Regions from separate parts of the Rhizobium sp. BK491 genome, predicted to be linked through region 2. Evidence: predicted binding sites of a transcription regulator. Region 2 holds the regulator's gene; the other holds the start of a gene.
What was found. Region 2 encodes LexA, which represses DNA repair genes until DNA is damaged. Its sites were predicted from a motif close to TGTTCNNNNTGTGTTCNG; they were not measured.

Region 1 (7,862 bases), on a different contig from region 2:
CGGCGAACGGATCACCTTCACCAAGCTCTTCTGGTTAGGCCTCGCCTTCGCCGGCATGGTCGTGATCGTCGAAGGCAAGCCGGCCGAGGCCGCCGGTTCGGGAAGCTATGCGATCGGCATCCTGCTTTCGCTGGGCGCAGCCTTCTTCTATGCGCTGGCAGCGATCGCTGCCAAATGGCTGAAGGGCACGCCGCCGCATCTGATTGCGCTGATCCAGGTGTCCACCGGCATTCTGATGTTGGCACCCTTTACCAATTTTTCCGCCGCACCCCGGGATATCGGGGGATGGTCGATCCTCGCCACCATGGGCATTGTGCATACCGGGTTGATGTATGTGCTGCTCTATGGCGCCATCCAGAAGCTGCCGACGCACCTGACCGGGGCACTCTCCTTCGTCTATCCAATCGCCGCCATCATCGTCGATCGCTTCGCCTTCGGCCATGTGCTTGGCCCGGCGCAGATCCTCGGCGCAGTCATCATTCTCGCGGCTGCTGCCGGCATGAATCTCGGCTGGACGCTCCCCCTGCCCTGGAATAGAAACGGTGGTCTTTCGAAGGGGGCCGCCGAATGATCACTTGCTACCTGCATTATGTCATAGATCCCTATAAGCTTGCCCAGTTCGAGCATTACGCCAGGCTCTGGATCCCGCTGGTCAACCGGCTGGGCGGTACGCATCACGGCTATTTCATGCCGCACGAGGGAGCCAATAACATCGCCTTGGCGCTTTTCAGCTTCCCGAGCCTTGCCGCCTATGAGGAATATCGGCTGAAAATACCCGAGGATGCGGAATGCCAGGCCGCCCTTGCCTATGGCGAGGAAACACGCTGCATCATCAGCTACGAGCGTAGCTTCATGCGGCCGGTGTTCTAAAATTATTTAGCCAGATTCGGACAGACATCGGAGCGACCGTCGAGACCTTCGGCCATTTTCTCGAAGGTCAAGCCTGATCCGGCCTTGCCCCCGCCGATGCGCAGCACATAGAGGCTGTCGAAATCCTTGCCGTGCCATTTCGGCACGGCTTTTTCATCGCCGCCGTTCTCGCTCATCAGCTGACGGGCGAGATCGACGATCTGCTTGTGCTCCCAGGCAACGAAGATCAGCTTGCCGGCATAAGCAGGCTTCTTCAGCTCGCCTTTCAGATCATCGATATCCTCATAGCCGAAGCTGGTATCGACGGGCATTCCAAGGGCGATCGCCGTCGGTTCTATGGTCGCGAGCGGCCGGATATAATCGTAGGAAGTGCCGGAATCGTCCTTTCGCTTCGATGGATCAGGCGCAAAGATCGCCGCCGGCTTGCCGAAGAGCTTTGTCAGCACCGGCGGTAAAGCCAGCGCCCGGTTGAGACCCTGGCAGCTCAATTGGCCAAGACCCGCCTCGGGCTTTTCGCCATGACGCATGAAGACGATCGTCTGCGTTCCCGTCTCCGCCGCCGAAGCAGCGCTCCAGAACGATGCGAGCACCAGAAGGCTGGCGGCGAGCGGCAGCGAAACGCTCCGCATCAACGCTGAGCCTCGAAAGCCATGCGCACGGCGAGCCCGGCCAGCACCGTGCCCATCAGCCAGCGCTGCACTAGGGCAAAGGATGGGCGCTGGGTGAGAAACATCGCGATCCAGCCGGCACTCAGCGCGAAAATGGCATTGAATGTTACGCTGATAATGATCTGCGCGAAGCCGAGAACAATGGATTGCGTGAAAACGCTGCCGGCGGCGGGATCGACGAACTGCGGCAGCAGCGACAGATAGAGGATCGCGACCTTCGGGTTCAGCAGGCTCGTCACCAGCCCCATCGTGAAAAGCCGGCGGGTGCTGTCCTTTGGCAACTCGCGCACCTGAAAGGCCGAGCGGCCGCCGGGCTTCAGCGCATTCCAGGCGAGCCATCCAAGATAGGCCGCACCCGCCAGCCGCAGCGCATCGTAGGCGAAAGGAACGGCAAAGACGAAGGCGGTAATGCCGAGCGCAGCCGAGAACATGTAGAAGAGGAAGCCGCAGGCGACACCGCCAAGGGAGATCAACCCTGCCGCTGGTCCCTGCGAGATCGAGCGCGACACCAGATAGATCATGTTCGGCCCAGGCGTCAGCACCATGCCGAGAGCAATCAGGGCAAAGGTGATCATGCTGGTCAGATGCGGCATAGAGGCTCCGGCGGAGAAAGGGCTTCAGAAGGAGATTTCGGTCGATGCGACCAGCTTGATTTCATGCGGCCCGGCATCGAAACCGTCAAGCAGCATATTGTGATGGGTGACAATGTCTTCGAAACTCAGTTTGCCCATATCCGCCGTGGTGTGTCCGTCTGATATCAGTGAGACGTCGAAGCCCAGCGAAACGGCGCGCCGCACAGTCGTATCCACGCAGAACTGCGTCATGCAGCCGCCAACGATGAGGTGAGTGACACCACGGCCCTTGAGCCGTGCCTCCAGATCCGTCTCGAAGAAGGAATCGCAGCTCGTCTTGTGCACGACGACATCTCCGGCTTCCGGTGCGATCTCCCGGCGCAGCTGCCAGCCTTCGCTACGCTTGGCCAAACGATGGGTCGGGCCGCCGTCATGCTGAACGATGAAGGTGGGAATACCGGCGGCACGGGCGCTGTGTTTCAACGCTGCGAGCTTCGCAACGACCGCCTCCAGCGCGGCATCGATAGCCGGCTGGCGATCCGGCGTGCCGAGGCCCGTCAGGATGGAGTTCTGAAGATCGATCAGGAGCAATGCGGAAGACATGATATCCTTGGGCAAAGCGGTTGCGATGGGCCGTTAACACCTTGGTAATATGTTCGCTGCATCGGCGCAATCGCTTGAAAACGCAAAGGTAGTGCAATAGAGCCGATACCATCTGAGGAGGAAGGCTTCATGACGCTCGCGCCCTACCTGCCTGTTGCGGCACGCTCTTTGTCGCTGCAGCCATGCCGGCCGGGGCCTTGCCGCCACCGCTGCCTTCATCGCCACGTGCCGCCTGAAAAAAACATCCTCAAGGAAGGCCATTGGGAGATTCTTTTCTCACGTGCTTCACGCAGAGAACGAGTGCGCACTCTGGTTTCCGCGCGCGTTTGATCCTATTGTCATTCCATAAATCCAATGTAGGGAGAGCTACCCATGTCCGACACCCGCAAACCCGGCCGCGGCCGCGTCTACGCCTCGATCACCGAGACCATCGGCGATACGCCGATTGTGCGCCTCGACAAGCTGGCGAAGGAGAAGGGCGTCAAGGCCAACATCTTGGCAAAGCTCGAATTCTTCAATCCGATTGCTTCCGTGAAAGATCGCATCGGCGTCGCCATGATCGAGAGCCTGGAAGCCCAGGGCAAGATCGCTCCCGGCCGATCCGTGCTGATCGAGCCGACTTCGGGCAATACGGGTATTGCGCTCGCCTTTGCCGCCGCCGCCAAGGGTTATCGCCTTATCCTCACCATGCCGGAAACCATGTCGATCGAGCGCCGCAAGATGCTGGCGTTGCTCGGCGCCGAGCTGGTGCTTACCGAGGGACCGAAGGGCATGAAGGGCGCGATCGCCAAGGCCGAAGAGCTGGCCGCGTCGCTGCCGGATGCGATCATTCCGCAGCAGTTCGAAAATCCCGCCAACCCGGAAATCCATCGCAAGACGACGGCCGAGGAAATCTGGAACGACACCGAAGGCAAGGTCGATATCTTCGTTTCCGGTATCGGCACCGGCGGCACGATCACCGGTGTCGGCCAGGTGTTGAAGGCGCGCAAGCCCGATATCAAGGTCATTGCCGTCGAGCCGGCGGATTCGCCCGTTCTTTCCGGCGGCAATCCCGGCCCGCATAAGATCCAAGGCATCGGCGCCGGCTTCGCACCGAAGGTGCTCGATACGCATGTCTATGATGAGGTGGTGACCGTCAGCAATGACGACGCGTTCCAGCAGGCGCGGCTCGTCGCCAAGCTCGAAGGCGTGCCGGTCGGCATCTCCTCCGGCGCGGCGCTCACAGCGGCCATCAAGATCGGCCAGCGTCCCGAAAACGAAGGCAAGACCATCGTCGTCATCATCCCGTCCTTCGCCGAGCGCTATCTCTCGACAGCGCTGTTCGAGGGCCTGGGCGGCTGAACTAACGGTAGCAACTGATCGGGAAAGGGGTGCTGCGGCGCCCCTTTTCTATTTGGGCAGGCTGAAGACGGTCAGGCGCTGCCAGAGTCTCGAATTTTCAGGCATGCGCTGCCAGCCGCTCTCCGGCGATGCGATAGGAGATGGCTTCCGCGAGATGGATGCGGCCGACGGTGGGCTTATCATCGAGATCGGCGAGCGTTCGAGCGACCTTGAGGATGCGATGATAGCCGCGGGCGGAGAATTTCATCTTCTCGGCGGCATCGCGCAGCAATTGCAGGCCGGCGGCGTCCGGCTCGGCGATGGTTTCGATCATCGCGGTCGAGCAACGGGCGTTGGTGGTGACGTCCTTCATGCCGGCTCGTTCGAAGCGTTCCCGCTGCCGTTCGCGAGCGCGTGCGACGCGGAGTGCGACATCGGCGCTGCTTTCCGCTGATGTCGGCCGGATGAGGTCAGCAGCGGAGACTGCCGGTACGTCTATGCGGATATCGATGCGATCGAGCAATGGACCGGAAATACGGCCCTGATAATCTGAAGCGCAGCGCGGCCCACGGGCGCAGGTGTGGCCTGGTTCGCCGGCCATGCCGCAGCGGCACGGGTTCATTGCCGCCACGAGCTGGATGCCGGCCGGATAGGAAACCCGGTGATTTGCTCTCGCAATGACGCATTCCCCGGTTTCGAGAGGCTGGCGCAACGCATCGAGCGCCTGCGGCGAAAACTCCGGTAGTTCGTCGAGGAACAGGATGCCGTGATGGGCCAGCGACACCTCGCCAGGCCTCGCACGCAGACCGCCGCCGACGAGCGCCGCCATGGTCGCCGAATGATGCGGCGCGCGATAGGGCCGCCGATCGGAAAGCTTGCCGCCCGAAAGCTGGCCGGCGATCGAATGGATCATCGAGACCTCCAGCAGCTCGTTCGTCGACAGGGGCGGCAGGATCGACGGCAGGCGCGAGGCGAGCATCGACTTGCCGGAGCCGGGCGGCCCGACGAACAGCAGATTGTGGCCGCCGGCGGCGGCCACTTCCAGGGCGCGCTTGGCACTTTCCTGCCCCTTGATATCGGCAAGATCGGGCAGATTGGCAGCGCTGGCGCGAATGGAGGGCTCCGGTCGCGAAAGGACCTGCGTGCCGCGAAAATGATTGGCGAGCGCAATCAGGCTGCGTGGCGCCAGAATATCGATCTCCTTGCCGGCCCAGGCAGCTTCCGGCCCGCTTTCTGCTGGGCAGATCAGCCCCTTGCCCATGGCATTGGCGGCGATCGCTGCGGGAAGAGCGCCGGCAACGGGCGCGATCGTGCCGTCGAGATTGAGTTCGCCAATGACAGTGTAGGAGGACAGGGCATCGGCAGGGATCGCGCCGAGCGCCGCCATCAGACCGAGCGCGATCGCAAGGTCGAAGTGACTGCCCTCCTTGGGCAGATCCGCCGGGGCGAGATTGACGGTGACTTTCTTCGGCGGCAGAGCGAGGCCGGAGGCGTGCAGCGCCGCCTGGACCCGCTCTCGGCTCTCGGCCACAGCTTTGTCCGGCAGACCGACGATGTGCATCAACACCTTGCCGGGCGCAATCATCACTTGCACTTCGACGGGTACGCCCTCAATGCCCTGAAATGCAACCGTACTGACTCGCGCTACCATGCCCTATTCCCCTGTCGTCGAACCCGTTTGCCGTTACGTGCCCCGACCAGCAAACTTCGGGTTGCAATCTGGCATAAGACGAGGAATGAAACAAGAACAATAAACGAACAAAAACTTCACCCAGGCACGTCGAAACTATCGACATGCCCGGGTAAATATGATCGTTCAGTTGGAAGCGTGGGGAAACTGCCGATCAGGCCCGCTTGGCTTCGATCGCATCCCAGAGCAGGCTGGCGATATCGGCGCCGCCGAAGCGCTTGACTTCGCGGATGCCGGTTGGCGACGTCACGTTGATCTCGGTCATATAGTCGCCGATGACATCGATGCCAACGAGCAGGAAGCCGCGCTCCTTCAGGGCCGGTCCGATGCGGGCGCAGATTTCCTTTTCGCGCGCCGTCAGCTCGGTCGCTTCGGCACGGCCGCCGACATGCATGTTGGAGCGGGCATCATGCTCGGCTGGCACGCGGTTGATCGCGCCGACCGCTTCGCCATCGACAAGGATGATGCGCTTGTCGCCCTTGCGAACATCAGGCAGATATTGCTGGGCAATGAAGGGTTCGCGGAAGAGCTGGCCGAACATTTCGAGAAGAGATGAGAGATTGCGGTCGTCGCGGGTCGAATGAAAGACGCCGGCGCCGCCATTGCCATAGAGCGGCTTCAGGATGATGTCGCCCATCTCATCGCGGAAGCGGCGGATTTCAGCCGGATCGCGGGTGATCAGCGTCTTCGGCATGAGATCAGCGAATTCGGTGACGAAGATCTTTTCCGGCGAATTGCGCACCCAGGCAGGGTCGTTGACGACAAGCGTCTTCGGATGGATGCGCTCGAGCAGATGCGTCGAGGTGATATAGGCCATGTCGAAGGGCGGGTCCTGGCGCAGCAGCACCACGTCCATCGTTGAGAGATCGACGCGCTCCGGCTCGCCGAGCTCGAAGTGATCGCCCTTGACGTCGCGGAGGATCATCGGCTCGACGGAGGCATAGATCTTGCCGTCGCGCATACTCAGCCGCTCCGGCGTATAGTGGAAAAGCTTGTAGCCGCGGTTCTGCGCCTCGAGGCTCATGGCGAAGGTCGAGTCGCCCGCAATGTTGATGCTTCGGACATGGTCCATCTGGACCGCAACATTCTTGATACCAGCCATAGTCAGCCCTCGCTCGGATTTGCGGACAGATGTAGGTCGGCCCGCATCCAAACGCAACGGCTATTCAAGGGCTTCCGCCAAGGTGGCCCTGCTTAGGCAGCAAGGCCCTGTGTGTTGCCCTGGCGGACGAGGTTGCGCAGGCGATAGGCCATGGTCAAAGGCTTCGGGAATGGCTTGCGCAAGAAAGCGACTTTGCGCAGGTAGCGATCGATGCGCCATGTCGCCCAGGTGCCCCCGGCGAAGTAGGCGACATCGCCGGCATGCAGCGTGCGCTCGACGCCGTCTTCCGTGGTGATATGCACTTCGCCCTCAAGGATCATGACGGTTTCATCCCAGCCGAAATACCAGCGGAACTCGCCCGCCGTGCAATCCCACAGCGCGGTCATGGCGGCATCGTCTTGCCCGCGCGAATGCTCGGCGATGCGGGCAACGGGATTGCCCGACAAGATCCAGGATGGCTCGATCGGCGACGGCTTCATTTCCATTTCGTTGCTGGCGCCAGCCACGAAGCTTTTCGATCGCGGCAGCGCGAGGACGACTGGCGCGGCACGGGTGGCAAAGGCCGCCATGCTCGCCAACATTAATTTCAAGACCATGCAATCCCCCAAAATTCCATGAGCGTCTGCGATCTCATCGCATGGAACGGGTAACGGCAAAGTTCATGAAACCAAGTGCATTTTAACGATTGCAGCGATCAGGCGGAAAAACCTTCGATTGTGCAAACGACCATATCATGGTCGGAGAGCGGCTTGCCCTCGCCGTTGAGAGAGGACACAAGATGACTCTCGCCGATCTTCAAGCCGCGGGTGATGAACCAGTCGAGCTTCATGGCGCGATCGGGGAAACGTGTGATCAGGCTCGGGCGCGTGCTTGTCTGATCGAGCGGCCCGCCATGGCACTCGAAGCCTCGGCCTTCGGCCATGGCGAACAGCGTATCCGTCGAATAATCGCCGCCGGTGTGGTTGCCGGTGTTGAGATCGCCGCCGATCAGGATCGGCAGACCAGGCGCGAAAGCCTCGACCTCATCAATCAGCGCC
Region 2 (7,862 bases):
GGACGGCTTCGCGGATCGAGTCAGCGCCGATCGGCAGGATCATGAATTCCTGGAAGTCGATCGGGTTGTCGGCATGGGCGCCACCGTTGATGATGTTCATCATCGGGACTGGCAGCAGGCGGGCGTGAGCGCCGCCGACATAACGGTAGAGCGGCAGGTTGGCGCTCTGGGCAGCAGCCTTGGCAACGGCGAGCGAGACGCCGAGGATGGCGTTGGCGCCGAGGCGCGACTTGTTCGGCGTGCCGTCGAGCTCGATCATGATGTTGTCGAGCTGGATCTGGTTTTCGGCATCCATGCCGCCGATCGCGTCAAAGATTTCCGAATTGACGGCTTCGACGGCCTTCTCGACACCCTTGCCATGGTAGCGCTTGCCGCCATCGCGAAGCTCGACAGCTTCATGCGCGCCGGTCGACGCACCCGACGGAACCGCCGCGCGGCCCATGCTGCCATCTTCGAGGTAGACATCGACTTCGACAGTCGGATTGCCACGGCTGTCGAGAATCTCGCGGGCGATAATGTCGGTGATTGCGGTCATGATAGCTCCCTGCTCGCTGGTTTATAAATCGATTTAAATCGTCTTAATCGAAGGCGCGGAAATTTCAATGGCGATCCGCGCCGCGATTTGGCACTCCTGCAGGCCCGTAACGCAAGTTCATGTCAGCCTGTTGAATGCCGGCTACGTTTCAGGCCTTGGCGATGGCGTCGAAGGCCAGCAGCTTCTCCAGAAGCCGCGGCATATCCTTCAGATAGACCATGTTCGGGCCATCTGACGGTGCATTGTCCGGATCCTCATGCGTCTCGACAAAAACGCCTGCGACACCGACGGCGACGGCGGCGCGCGCCAGTGTCTCGACGAACCGGCGATCGCCGCCGGTCGAACCGCCCTGTCCGCCTGGCTGCTGCACGGAATGGGTCGCGTCGAAGATGACGGGCGCGCCCATCGCCGCCATGATCGGCAGCGAGCGCATGTCGGAAACAAGCGTATTGTAGCCAAAGGAGGCGCCGCGCTCGCAAAGAAGAATATTCGGATTGCCGCTTTCGTTCAGCTTGGCAAGCACGTTCTTCATATCCCATGGCGCCAGGAACTGGCCTTTCTTGACGTTGACCACGCGGCCGGTCTTGGCAGCGGCAACCAAAAGGTCTGTCTGGCGCGACAGGAAAGCCGGGATCTGCAGGATATCGACCGTCTTGGAAACGATGGCGCACTGCTCTTCCGTGTGGATGTCGGTCAGGACCGGGAAGCCATATTCCTTCTTCAGGTCTTCAAAAACCTCCAGCGCCTTTTCCAGGCCGATGCCCCTCTTGCCGGACAGCGAAGTGCGGTTGGCCTTGTCGAAGGAGGACTTGTAGACGAGGCCGATGCCCAGCTTGCCGCAAAGTTCCTTCAAAACGCCGGCAACCATGAAAGCATGGTCGCGGCTTTCCATCTGGCAGGGACCGGCGATCAGCGACAGCTTTGCAGTATTGGAAAAAAGGACCTTGGAGGCACCCTCGCCGACGGTGACTTCGGAATTTGTGCTCATTTTATCTCCTCAAAGGCGAACAATGCGCCCTGACCGGGCGCCAACCTCGCCAATAGACGATTGTTCTTACGCGTATAGGTGACGCCGTTAGCAGTGAAATGCGACGATGTCACGGAAAGATCGCGCGTTTTGAAAAGGATTGCCCGCGCCCTGAGCCCCGGATCATTCGTGCGAACAGGCAGATCATAGAATGCCTCCATTCCTTCGGGCGTCAAAATCTCCAGATCGGCATTGGCAGTCCTGATTGTCAGGCCAAAGGAATGCTCCATAATGCGTGGGGCGCCGACAACCTCTTCGAAGAAACCGCGATAGACCGCCGGCTTCGGCGCGCAAAGCGCTACCCGCGCGATACCAGTCACGCCGTTCTCGTGACGCTCGAGCGCGCTGCGATCAGCCGGCAGCGGATTGATGCGCTGACAGCAGAAAGCGAGAAAATCCGGCGCGCGCAGATCGGCGGCAAAGGCAAGACGAAAGCCTGCCGTGGTTTCGGTTCCATCCGGCATCTTCATCGGACGGGAGAAATCCAGCATTCGCCCCGCCGAAATCGCCGCCGCGTTGAAACGCTTGTCATCCGCCACCGCATCATCCGTACCGAATACCACGGCCGAGAAGCCATCATCCCCCACCCGGAAACGATAAGCCTGATCGCGCGCGACGAAAACATTGCCATCCACGATGCTCTTCTCGCATTGCTCCGGAGATGCGACGCCCAGAGGTTCGAGATAGGTTTTATCGGCAAGGAAGACGCAGGCATTCTGAGTGCCAAAGGGATGGCGCGCATCTGGAGCCACCGTGAAACCGAGCTTGCCGAGGCGTTCGCGCGCCAGAGCGATATTGACGGTCGGCAGCACGAGATGATCCAGCGGATGCGGAGACGAAATCATGGCTTCTCCTGTTTGCTTGCGGAAGCAGATTTGCGCCCATCCCCCAAGCAATTCAAGATGGAAGGACGGAACATCCCGAAGCACACGACATGGATTGAAGGCGATCTCGCAAACGTGATTGCTGATTCTCTCCCATAGCCGGCTTATGCAGTAGTGTGGCACTTTGATCCAAATGCTGGGCGCACGGACTGAACGACAAGGCCCTGGGAGCGAACAGAGCGGCATTTCTCATATTTTTCCATGGGTTAACGCAGATATGGCGCCTCGATGTTCCGATCCGATCTATTCGCAAATGGTAATTATTTAACTGGCCCCACAAGGCTTTACCGAAATTTAAGCACTTGCGGAACACATATGGAACATATAGTGTCCGTTCTGGATTTGTTTCACGGCTTTTCTTGATTCTGGGGTTCCAAGACGATGTTGACGCGCAAGCAGCAGGAACTGCTTCTCTTCATTCACGAACGCATGAAGGAATCCGGTGTTCCGCCATCCTTCGACGAGATGAAGGATGCACTGGATTTGGCATCCAAATCCGGCATTCACCGCCTGATCACGGCGCTGGAGGAGCGAGGTTTCATCCGCAGGCTGCCGAACCGGGCCAGAGCGCTCGAAGTCATCAAGCTTCCCGACGCCTATAATCCGAGCCTGCAACAGCGCCGCGGTTTTTCGCCCAGCGTCATCGAGGGCAGCCTCGGCAAGCCACAGCCCGTTGCCCCGCCCGCTCCGTCGAAAGTGGCAAATGACGATCACAACGGCTCGGCGTCCGTACCCGTGATGGGTCGCATCGCAGCCGGCGTTCCGATCTCCGCCATCCAGAACAATACGCACGACATTACCGTTCCCGCCGACATGCTCGGCTCCGGCGAACATTATGCGCTTGAAGTTCGAGGAGATTCGATGATCGACGCCGGAATTTTCGACGGCGATACGGTCATTATCCGCAATTCGACCACGGCCAATCCCGGCGATATCGTCGTTGCACTCGTCGACGATGAAGAAGCTACCTTGAAGCGCTTCCGTCGCAAGGGTGCCTCCATCGCGCTGGAAGCCGCGAACCCAGCCTATGAAACCCGCATCTTCGGGCCGGATCGCGTCAAGGTTCAGGGCAAGCTCGTCGGCCTTATTCGTCGCTATCACTGACCGGTGAATTGTCCAGAACTGGTGGTGCCTTTGCAATTGGCGCGTTAAATTTGCCGGTGCGCCAATCATAAGTTCGATGCCTGGTCCATGGGCGCTGCGGGTTGTTGAATGCGGCGGATATAATGGGTTTGTCTGAGGTAAGCACCATTTCGATGGAGCCGGTTTTGCGCAATGTCGCACCGGTTATGAGCGTTGCTCCGGAGCGGCAATGGTCCAGCCGCAGCCGGATTGGCGTCACGATAATATTCCCGGTGTCGCAAGCCGTGGGCAGATAGGCTGCGTTCTCGATGGTGACCAATATCGCGCCGTTTTCGAGCATGGCGACACACCATGCTCCCTTCTGACAAGCAAAGCTGCCTTGCATGGTGCGGTCCAAAGCTTCTTCCATTGCTGTGCGGACCGCCTTCTGCTCGGCATTGCTTAATCGCTTATGCCGATCCGTCTTGCTGATCTGCGGAAGCCGGCTATCGGTCGGAAGCATGGTCGGCGGTTGATGTTCGGCCGCGACCAGCGCTTTCTGCCATTGCTCGAAGATGAAGGCCTGCGGTCTCTCGCGATTGGTGGCGAGGATATCGTCCTGGCGCAAGGCAACCAGAATGCCATCTTCCGAGATCATCAGATCCGGCTTCGGCACACCAGAGCCGAACGCGGCTACACCGACAGATGACAGCAGCAGCAACAGGCCCAGATGGCGAAGCCGGGTCCGCAGCATGCTCATGATCAGGAAGCCGGCGATGAAAGTCGGCATCAGCCAGCCGGGCTGGCGGCCAAAGGTAATGTCACCTCCCCACCCAGCCACCGTTTTTGCAATAGCGATCACAAGCTCCAGTCCCTCACCGGTGACTTTCCAGAACGGTCCATCGATTCCGAAAGGCATCAGCAGCATCGCCATCATACCGAAGGGCATGACGATGAAAGAGACGACGGGCATGGCCGCAAGATTGGCAGCAAGTCCATATGTCGCCAACCGGTGAAAATGCTCGATCGAGAAAATGGCCGTCGACGCACCGCCGATGAACGAGGTCGACATCACACCTCCAAAGAAGCGCGTGACGAACAGTAGCGGACTTAACAGACGGATGCGCGGCAGGATGTTTTCGCGATGCCGCCGTCGTTTCCAGAGCGAATAGCCTGATACCAGCGCCAGCGTAGCGGCGTAAGACATCTGGAAACTCGGACCGAGTACCTGAGACGGTGACAAGACTAGGATGACGATGGCTGAGAGCGCCACATTGCGCAAGCTGATGGATGGCCTGTCGAAAAGTACGGCCACCAGCATGATCGCCATCATGATGAAGGCGCGTTCGGCGGAGACGCCGAATCCGGAAATGAGGTAATAGGCCGTTACCGTTAGAAGCGCGCCGAAGGCTGCGAACTTCTTCGTCGGCCAAGCCTGGACGACGCCGGGAAACAGGCTGAACAAATAGCGCAGACCGACATAGAAGATGCCAGCCGACAACGCCATGTTGAGACCGGAAATTGCGATGATGTGGGTCAGGCCGGCAATTCTCAGAGCCTCGGTCGTATCCTTCGAGATCGCACGTCTCTCATCGGTGACAAGCGCTGCTGCAAAGGCGCCGGTATCTCCGGGCAAGGTTTGCCTGATGCGGTCGCCTATGCTGTTGCGCAGGCCAGCGAGCCAGATATCGGCCGCATCCAGTAGCGAGCCGGCAACATTGTCACCGGATGGCGATAATAATTCCGGCGTTCCGTAGGCAAAGCCATTCGCGCCGATGCCGTTGAAATAGGAGCTGAAGGCAAAATCGTTGAGACCCGTCAATGCCGGTCCGGCCGGAGGCGTCAGGCGCGCCCTGCCCCGGATTCGATCCCCCAGATCGAACGGCTCCGCCTGCTTGCGCACGAAGACCGTAACCCGCTGCGGCGCGCGACGGATAGAGGGTTTTTCCGTTGCCTCGACGCGGACGATATAGCGCCAGCGCCCATTGTCATAGAATTCCCGTCGCTCGATCTGCCCGGTCACGGTCGTCGTCACGGCCGAGTCGAGCATGACGGTGGAAACCCGCCAACTTTCCCACTGCGCGAGCGCCATGCCCAGGCAGATGAGCATACCGGCGAAAAGCGTGTGATGAAGCAGCCTGCCCGCATCGCGCTTTAGCAAAAAACCCAAAGCAAACAGAACGAGGCCTGCGAGAAACGCCTGCGGAGGCGGATCGACTTGCGCCTCGAACCAGATAATCGCACCCAAACCCATATAGATCGGCGCGAAAAGAACAGCACGGCCATGGGCCGCCTCCTCCGCAATCAAGCCGAGAACAGCGGTTCCAAGACGCTTCGGGACACGCAGGAAACGCGACGTCAGCGGCGCCTGATCCTGTGTTCGTTCCCATTGTTGCGCTTTGGCGCGGAGGGTAATGGTGGCGGAAAAGGCATGAGGTTGCGGAGACGCGGTGACGTCCCTGCTCTCTTCCTGCTGGTCGGATGCCTCGAAATTAGGCACTCGCTGACTGCCCCCGCGCCAAATTACAGCTTCTGCGCGATTTGTGCCGTCACCATCCAGTGAATTCAACTGAAATCGGCGGGAACAAAGCTCAATTGGACCGGTTTCCCGGCGTAGCATACGAAAGGACGCTTCTGCAGTGCCCAAAAGTTGATACTGCATTGCACAATTTGGCGTTAGGATAACTTGGCATTAGGCTCTGGATCATATAGCTAGTCGGTAGTCGCTTAACCTTTTGGCGCTTTTTATGGCGTCAATCCCGCCAAATCTTGGAGGATCAGCATGACGGAACAAAGCGCGAAACTAACTTGGGGTGAAAAGACGGTGGACCTGCCGGTCAAGACCGGAACCATCGGCCCGAGTGTCATTGATATTGGTGCCCTTTACAAGAACACCTCCACTTTCACTTACGATCCTGGTTTCACCTCCACCGCATCGTGCGAGTCGAGCATCACCTATATCGATGGCGACGAAGGCGTTCTGCTGCACCGCGGCTATCCGATCGATCAGCTGGCCGAACACGGCGATTTCCTCGAAGTCTGCTACCTCCTTCTCTACGGCGAACTGCCGACAGCAGCGCAGAAGAAGGACTTCGACTATCGTGTGACCCACCACACGATGGTGCACGAGCAGATGTCGCGCTTCTTCACCGGCTTCCGCCGCGACGCGCATCCGATGGCCGTCATGTGCGGCTGTGTCGGCGCGCTCTCCGCCTTCTATCACGACTCGACCGACATCACCGATCCGCACCAGCGCATGGTCGCAAGCCTGCGCATGATCGCCAAGATGCCGACGCTTGCCGCCATGGCCTATAAGTACCATATCGGCCAGCCCTTCGTTTATCCGAAGAATGACCTCGACTATGCGTCGAACTTCCTGCGCATGTGCTTTGCCGTTCCGTGCGAAGAATATGTCGTCAACCCGGTGCTTGCCCGCGCCATGGACCGCATCTTCATCCTGCATGCAGATCACGAGCAGAACGCCTCGACTTCGACGGTTCGCCTGGCTGGTTCTTCCGGTGCCAATCCGTTTGCCTGTATCGCAGCAGGCATCGCCTGCCTCTGGGGACCGGCTCACGGCGGCGCCAACGAAGCGGCCCTGAACATGCTGAACGAAATCGGCACGGTCGACCGCATTCCGGAATTCATCGCCCGCGCCAAGGACAAGAACGACCCGTTCCGCCTGATGGGCTTCGGTCACCGCGTCTACAAGAACTACGACCCGCGTGCCAAGATCATGCAGAAGACGGCGCACGAAGTTCTCGGCGAACTCGGCATCAAGGACGATCCGCTGCTCGACATCGCGATCGAGCTGGAGCGCATCGCTTTGACGGACGAATATTTCATCGAGAAGAAGCTGTACCCGAACGTCGACTTCTATTCCGGCATCACGCTGAAGGCTCTCGGCTTCCCCACCACCATGTTCACCGTTCTCTTCGCTCTTGCCCGCACCGTCGGCTGGATCGCCCAGTGGAACGAAATGATCGAAGATCCGCATCAGCGCATCGGCCGTCCGCGCCAGCTCTACACCGGTGCTCCGCTGCGCGAATATGTGCCTGTTTCCAAGCGCTAAGCTTCGGTATTGAAACAAAAAACCGGTCAGAGATGACCGGTTTTTTTATGGGCTAGAACATCCAGAACAATCTGCGCCGCCTTATCGCCGGGCGGCTCCTCGGTCTGCATTCGCTCCCAGACCAGATCGTAACCCGCCAACATCGCCACACGCTCCGGCGTCTCGCTCGCCAGCCGCTCCATATAGCGGGCCAGCATGCCCGGCCGCAGAACATCATTGATGAGCTCCGGCAGTACAGCATAGTCGGCGATGAGGTTCGGCAAGGCGGCCGTCCAGATCTTG

Region 1: FHX05_RS09060 (YifB family Mg chelatase-like AAA ATPase) is a predicted target of LexA. The motif match lies at 5,777-5,794, and genes of this name have one in related genera.

The regions. Positions count from the first base shown of each region.
Region 1 covers NZ_JACIAR010000002.1:246,221-254,082, reverse strand. The annotation lists gene FHX05_RS09090 (DMT family transporter) at 1-571, shown strand, start outside; gene FHX05_RS09085 (NIPSNAP family protein) at 568-870, shown strand; gene FHX05_RS09080 (hypothetical protein) at 873-1,499, opposite strand; gene FHX05_RS09075 (LysE family translocator) at 1,499-2,131, opposite strand; gene FHX05_RS09070 (cysteine hydrolase family protein) at 2,156-2,713, opposite strand; gene cysK (cysteine synthase A) at 3,086-4,054, shown strand; gene FHX05_RS09060 (YifB family Mg chelatase-like AAA ATPase) at 4,152-5,684, opposite strand; gene gshB (glutathione synthase) at 5,878-6,825, opposite strand; gene FHX05_RS09050 (cupin domain-containing protein) at 6,918-7,421, opposite strand; gene FHX05_RS09045 (endonuclease/exonuclease/phosphatase family protein) at 7,520-7,862, opposite strand, start outside.
Region 2 covers NZ_JACIAR010000001.1:185,929-193,790, reverse strand. The annotation lists gene eno (phosphopyruvate hydratase) at 1-535, opposite strand, end outside; gene kdsA (3-deoxy-8-phosphooctulonate synthase) at 684-1,523, opposite strand; gene FHX05_RS01050 (VOC family protein) at 1,520-2,407, opposite strand; gene lexA (transcriptional repressor LexA) at 2,828-3,550, shown strand; gene FHX05_RS01040 (ComEC/Rec2 family competence protein) at 3,531-5,762, opposite strand; gene gltA (citrate synthase) at 6,291-7,580, shown strand; gene lpxB (lipid-A-disaccharide synthase) at 7,607-7,862, opposite strand, start outside.